Neorhizobium galegae: one gene and its partner. The protein of the gene in region 2 binds, or shares a complex with, the protein of the main gene of each other region. Links are inferred from orthologs where the notes say so. Each region holds a gene or a part of one and is shown on either strand. Other genes may lie near its edges.

Region 1 (3,027 bases), 570 kb from region 2 along the record:
GGCTCGCAAGCGTGCCATAGGCGGCGGTCCAGAGCTGAAAGAGGGTAAAGGCAAAGGCGATCCAGAAGGCGATCCGCCCGGTGATACCTTCACCGAAGCCGGCCGGCAGGCCCTCGATCGGCTCTTCCGCCGAGTGCGAGGTGATCGAATTTTGCGTTGGGGTTTCGGACATTGGTTCTCCGAGGTCTCCGTTGCCCCTCACCTTAATCCCCTCTCCGCTTGGGGGAAGAGGATAGGTGACCCAAACGACGTTGGCGGGGGACGGATACAGTTGCGGCATAAGTCCTTCTCCCCGTGAAGACGGGGAGAAGGTGGCGGCAGCCGGATGAGGGGCAAATCGCTCTCATCCTCGCCCGTTTACTTCATCAACCCGGCTTCCTTGTAATACCGCTCCGCGCCCGGATGCAGCGGCACCGGCATGCCCTCCAGCGCCTTCTTCACGTCGATCGCCTTTGCGGCGGCATGCGCGGCGGAAAGTTTCGGCAGGTTGGAGAACAGCAGCTTGGTCATCTGGTAGACGGTCTCGTCCGAAACACCGGAATGGGTGATCAGGAAATTGCCGACGGCGGCGGTCTCGACATCCGCGGTCTGGCCCTCATAGGTGCCGGCCGGGATCTTCACCGAGACATAAGGCGCGCCGATCTTGGCGACCTCGGCGGCAGGGATCGCCACCACGTTGATCTTCAGCGAGGTCGCAAGGTCGCGGATCGATGCGACGCCGAGGCCTGCCGATTGCAGCGTCGCATCGAGCTGGCGGTTCTTGATCAGCTCGACGGATTCCGCGAATGGCAGGTATTCGGTCTTGCCGAGATCCTTGTAGGACATGCCGGCGGCCGTGAAGATGGCGCGGGCATTAAGTTCCGTGCCGGAAGCCGGCGCCCCGACCGAAAGGCTCTTGCCCTTGAGATCGGCAAGCGTCTTCACGCCGGATTCGGCGCTGGCGACCACCTGTATATAGTTCGGATAGATGGCGGCGATGCCGCGCAGCTTGTCGAGCTTGGCGGGAAAGCCTGCTTCCTTGTTGCCCTTCCAGGCTTCCTGGACGGAATCGCCGAGCGAAAAGGCGATTTCGCCGCGGCCTGCCTGCAGCAGGTTGAGGTTTTCGACGGAAGCCTTGGTCGCCTGCACCTGGGTGCGCGCGTCCTTGATCCCCTGTCCGTAGATTTCCGCAAGCGCCACGCCGAGCGGATAATACACGCCCGACGTGCCGCCGGTCAGTACGTTGATGAATTCCGCAGCCTTCGCGCCGGCGGCGGAAAATGCCGTCGAAACGGCAAGTGTCGCCACGAACATGAGATTGATTTTACTGGACTTCACGCCGAAGTTCATAATGGTCTCCTCCCAAAGTAACCACTTAGATGGTGGCTATCATGGGGAGGCGGTCCCAGTGCGTCAATCGGTTTATGACGCAATCCTTGCGAAGGTTGTAAGACTTTGGTTTTAGGCTGTGGCGGTCACTCGCCGTCGAGCGGTTCGACGCCCTGCGGCTTGCCGGCCCGGTCGAGGCGGATCTTTTCGATGCGGTTTTCGGCGGCCGTCAGCAGCTTTTCGCAATGTTTCTTCAGCGCTTCGCCGCGCTCGTAGATGGCGATCGATTCGTCGAGCGCCACGTCGCCCCGTTCCAGCCGCGCGACGATGCTTTCGAGTTCGGCGACGGCCTTCTCGAAGGAATAGCCGCTCACATCGAGGGTCTCGGTGTTGTCGGTCATCGTCTATCCCTTCATCAGTCTGCAGATATGCATGCCCGCCGATTCGGCGAGCCCTTCCAGATCATATCCGCCCTCGAGCAGGCTGACGATACGGTTGCCGGCATATTTGCCGGCGATCTCCATCAACCGGCCGGTCGCCCAGTCGAAGTCGTCGCCGACGAGATTGATCTGCGCCAGTGGATCGCGGTGATGCGCGTCGAAGCCGGCGGAGATGATGATGAAATCCGGCCGGAAATTGTCGAGCGCCGGCAGCACGCGGCTCTTCAAGGCCTCGCGAAAATATTCGCTGCCGGTATCGGGCGAAAGCGGCGCGTTGACCACGTTGTTCTTGGTGCCGGTCTCGTCCTTGGCGCCGGTGCCGGGATAGAGCGGCATCTGGTGCGTCGAGCAGAACAGCACCGACGGATCGTCCCAGAAGATGTCCTGCGTGCCGTTGCCGTGATGCACGTCCCAGTCGACGATCGCAACGCGCTCCATTCCGTATTTCTGCTGCGCATGGCGGGCGGCGATCGCGGCGTTGTTGAACAGGCAGAAACCCATCGCCTTGTCTTTTTCCGCGTGATGGCCGGGGGGTCTCGCCGCGACGAAGGCGTTGTCGACCTTGCCGGTCGCCACGTCGTCGACGGCCGCCATCGCGCCGCCGATCCCGGTCAGCGCGGCTTGAAAGCTTTTCGGCCCCACATAGGTATCCGCCTCGATCTGGCGGATCGTATCCTCCTCCGGGATTTCGCGCATGACGGCGCGCAGATGCTCCTCCGGATGGGCGAGCAGAACCGCGTCCTCATTGGCCTGGGGAGCGTCCTTCCGGTCGAGCCTGCCGAAATTCGGATGCTCCAGCGCAATCGCCAGCGAGCGCAGCCGGTCGGCTCGTTCGGGATGTCCTTCGGGCGTGCGATGTTCGAGGAAGATCTTGTGTTCGTAAAGGCGCGTGGTCATGCGGCGGCCTCGTGAGGGTCAGTCCGGTCTGGACCTCTCCGACATGGCGCAGAAAGCTGACTTTTTCAAGCCGCAACCCCTTGCTCTTGCGCTTGTTTAGCTTGAAAGAATGGTCTTACATGATTGGGTGCAACCCAGAGGGTATCGTGGCCAAAGAGTCAGTCAAGTCACAGGAATTCCGGGTTCCTTTCCGCGATGTCGACATGAACGGGGAGATGTTCCGGTCGTCCTATGTCGTGCGGGCGGAAGAGGCCGTCACGGAATTCTGGCGCCGCCGCAAGCCGCAGAAGGACGATCCGTTCTTCAGGATCGGCAAGATCACCTGCACGTTCCATTCGGCCTTGAAGCTGGGCGATGTTGTCCACACCCACATCGGCGTCAG
Region 2 (3,209 bases):
CGCTGGTGGCAATCGGCTATCCGAAATTCGGCGGCGGTGTCGGCGGGTATGCCCGCTATATCGCCATATGCCCGCCGGACTGGCAGTTCGGCGTGACGATCGGCTCGGTGCCGGAGGCGCCACTTCAGAAATTCGACAAGCCGCTGCATTTCGACGAGAAGGCCGGCATGCGGGTGCGCTGACTACCGCAAGGATCGGAGCGCGGCCTTGACGCGCTCCAGATGCCGCCCGCGCTTGTCTGCCGTGGCGCGGTCCATGTCGTGCAGGGCCAGCATGCGGAATTCGGCTTTTCTATTGCAGAAGACAGCGATGCCGCGCTTGAGTTGGCGGCGCACGGGATCGCCCATGTAGAACTTCACCACCCACCACGGCGAACCTGTGGTCGTGAAGACCCAGAAATGGCGGATGTTGGTGAGCAGCGGGACGATCCTCCCACCCGCCTTGTCGTGACGGAAGGCGACGCCTGGCGCAAAGACCCGGTCGAAGAAACCCTTCAGCACCGCCGGCAGGTTGAACCACCACTGCGGAAAGACAAATATCAGTGCCTCGGCCTTCTGCAGCCGTGCCACGAGATCCGCCACCTCCGATGTGTCGTAGGGCACATCGAAATAACCGCGCCGTTCTCGTTCCGTCAGCCGCGGATCGAAACTCTCCGCATAAAGATCGAGCAGATCGACCGTGTGGCCGTTCGCCTCCAGGGTCTCACGCGCCAAACGGGCAACCGAATGCGCAAAACTGTCCGGCAGAGGATGGGCAAGCACCAGGAGAACATGCATCAGAAGAGCGTGCCCTGTTTCGGCGCGCCTCCGGGCGGCTCCGGTTTCGCCGGTCGCTTCTTGGGCTGAGGCGGCACGGCGGACGGAACCGCAGGATCGCCACCCTCGCCCGTCACCGCCGTAATCCGCCCATCGGCGAATTCCACGGAGATACCCTGCCCCTCGCCGATGCCGGCGGCGCGCGTCAGCGGCCGGTCGTCCTCACCCCGCACGACGGCAAAGCCGCGTTTCAGCACGTTCTTGTAGGAGAGCGATTGCAGAACGCGATCCTGCGCGGTGATTGCCGCACGGCTGCGTATCAGCGTGTGCGAAATCGCCGTATCCGCATGACGGGCCATCGACGTGAGGTGCTGGCGCTCGCGCTGCAACTGGCCGAGCAATCTTGCCGGGAGCGCCGAAAGCGAAGCGCCGGCCTTGGCAACGCGGTTGTTCTCCTTCAGCAATTGCCGTTCCAGGCAACGGTCGCCGCGCGTCAGCCGGTCGGCCAGCAACTGCCGCTGCTGGGCAAGGCGGTTGGTCAGCAGTTCCAGCCGCAGCCCCGAAGAGGCTCGTTCAAAACTGCGGCGTTTGACCACCGTGGTGCGCTCAAGCCCGCGGCCGAGACCGGCCGCCGCTTCGTCAAAACGACGGCGCGGCAGGGCAAGCAGCTGGTCGAGCGAGGGAAGCGCGCGGACCAGCGCCCGCACGGACTGACGGCTCTGGTCCATCTGGCGGCTGGCGGCGCCGCGCAAGCGGGCGGTTAGATTGGCGGCCTGCGCTTCCAGATCCGCCTTGACCGGCACCGCCATTTCGGCGGCACCTGTCGGCGTGGGCGCACGGATGTCGGCGGCGTGGTCGATCAGCGTCCAGTCGGTCTCATGACCGACGGCCGAGATCAGCGGGATCTCGCTGTCCGCCGCGGCACGCACGACCGCCTCGTCGTTGAAACTCCAGAGGTCCTCGAGACTGCCTCCGCCGCGCGCGACGATCAGCACGTCCGGCCGCTTGATCGGCCCGCCGGGCGCCATCGCATTGAAACCGCGGATCGCGGCCGCCACCTCGTCGCCCGATCCTTCGCCTTGCACCTTGACCGGCCAGACTATGACATGCATCGGAAAACGGTCGGCGATGCGATGCAGGATATCACGGATGACAGCGCCGGTCGGCGAGGTCACGACGCCGATGACCCGCGGCAGGAAGGGCAGAGGCCGCTTCCGGCTCTGGTCGAACAGGCCCTCAGCCCCAAGCCGGCGCCGACGTTCTTCGAGCAGCGCCATCAGCGCGCCGGCACCTGCCGGCTCCAGGTTCTCGATGACGATCTGGTATTTCGAGGAGCCCGGGAAAGTCGTGATCTTGCCCGTCGCAATCACTTCCATCCCTTCTTCGGGGCGGAACTTGATCCGCGGGAAGCTGCCCTTCCAGATCACGGCGTCGATCCGGGCGCGATCGTCCTTCAGCGAAAAATAGGCGTGGCCCGAGGAATGCTGACCGCGATAACCGGAAATCTCGCCGCGCACGCGCACATGGTCGAACGCGTTCTCTACCGTGCGCTTGATCGAGCCGGACAGTTCCGACACCGAAAACTCGGTGAGGTTCGTGGGCGAATCGTTGTCGAGCAAACTGGTCATCCTTTTCTTCTAAAGGAAGAGCGCGGCGATTTCACCAGTTCCAGGCAGCGGAAACGGGGATGATGTGCCCGCAAAAAGAACGTTTCGAATGGCTATTTCGATGATGCATTAAGGGACGGTCCCGCGGGCGGTTCGTGCCCAAGCATTTGGCGTTGCACCTTTTCTTTTGCCGGAGAAGCCACATTTCTTTCTCTGGAGAGGCCGGAAACTTCCGGCACAGCACTTTTTTAGAGCCTCGCATTTTCCCCACCGGAGAGAGGAAAGCGACAATGACGGCAAGCGATATTCAAGGAGATCTCGTCCATGCCAGACCGTTTCGCCAATACTCAAGCCTCGCTCTCCGGCCCCGCCGCCTCCGGATTTGCGATCACGCCCAGCGACAGCGCCGACCTGCCGGAGACAACGCGCGCGCTCTATGTGGGGACCGGGGGCCATCTGTCCGTCCGCATGCTGTCCGGCGAGACACTGACACTTTCGAACGTACCGGCTGGCGGCCTGCTTCCGTTGCGGGTAACCCGCGTGTTTGCGACCGGCACGACGGCGGTGGCGATCGCCGGACTCGTCTGAGGGAAACGGTGGGCAGCGATGCGGCCTAAACCCTTGCTGCTGCGTTTCGAGGACAGGCAGCAGGCCATGTCCGTGCTCGGCGAGATCGGCATTGCGTTCGATGCCGTCTCTGGTGACGGCATCATCCGCAAGCCGACAGGCGAAACGGCCGAATTCGAAGGCGAGGTCGTCGCCCTCACCTGTCCGGTCTCGGGCTACCATGTCCGGCTTATCTGGCGAGGAGACCTGCCACGCTCATTGATGCCATATCTTGTGGATC

What was found.
Region 1: the proteins of xseA (region 2) and LZK81_RS04905 are in contact, whole or in part, in a cryo-EM structure (PDB 8TXR), measured with the Escherichia coli proteins. The link is inferred for Neorhizobium galegae from one-to-one orthologs.

What each region holds. Positions count from the first base shown.
Region 1 is NZ_CP090095.1:1,015,187-1,018,213, forward strand. What follows is about bases 83-2,791. They hold LZK81_RS04905 (exodeoxyribonuclease VII small subunit), read right to left. Parts: upstream 1,710-2,791; coding sequence 1,455-1,709; downstream 83-1,454. Other genes in these bases: LZK81_RS04895 (TRAP transporter permease), read right to left, coding at 83-172; LZK81_RS04900 (TAXI family TRAP transporter solute-binding subunit), read right to left, coding at 358-1,293; LZK81_RS04910 (histone deacetylase family protein), read right to left, coding at 1,713-2,645. Outside these bases: more of LZK81_RS04895, read right to left, coding at 1-82; LZK81_RS04915 (acyl-CoA thioesterase), read left to right, coding at 2,792-3,027. UniProt on the Escherichia coli protein: Bidirectionally degrades single-stranded DNA into large acid-insoluble oligonucleotides, which are then degraded further into small acid-soluble oligonucleotides.
Region 2 is NZ_CP090095.1:442,227-445,435, reverse strand. What follows is about bases 80-2,970. They hold xseA (exodeoxyribonuclease VII large subunit), read right to left. Parts: upstream 2,384-2,970; coding sequence 776-2,383; downstream 80-775. Other genes in these bases: LZK81_RS02155 (hypothetical protein), read left to right, coding at 2,969-2,970; LZK81_RS02160 (spike base protein, RCAP_Rcc01079 family), read left to right, coding at 2,687-2,950; LZK81_RS02170 (NAD(P)H-dependent oxidoreductase), read right to left, coding at 183-776; LZK81_RS02175 (cyclase family protein), read left to right, coding at 80-182. In the rest of the region: more of LZK81_RS02175, read left to right, coding at 1-79; more of LZK81_RS02155, read left to right, coding at 2,971-3,209. UniProt on the Escherichia coli protein: Bidirectionally degrades single-stranded DNA into large acid-insoluble oligonucleotides, which are then degraded further into small acid-soluble oligonucleotides.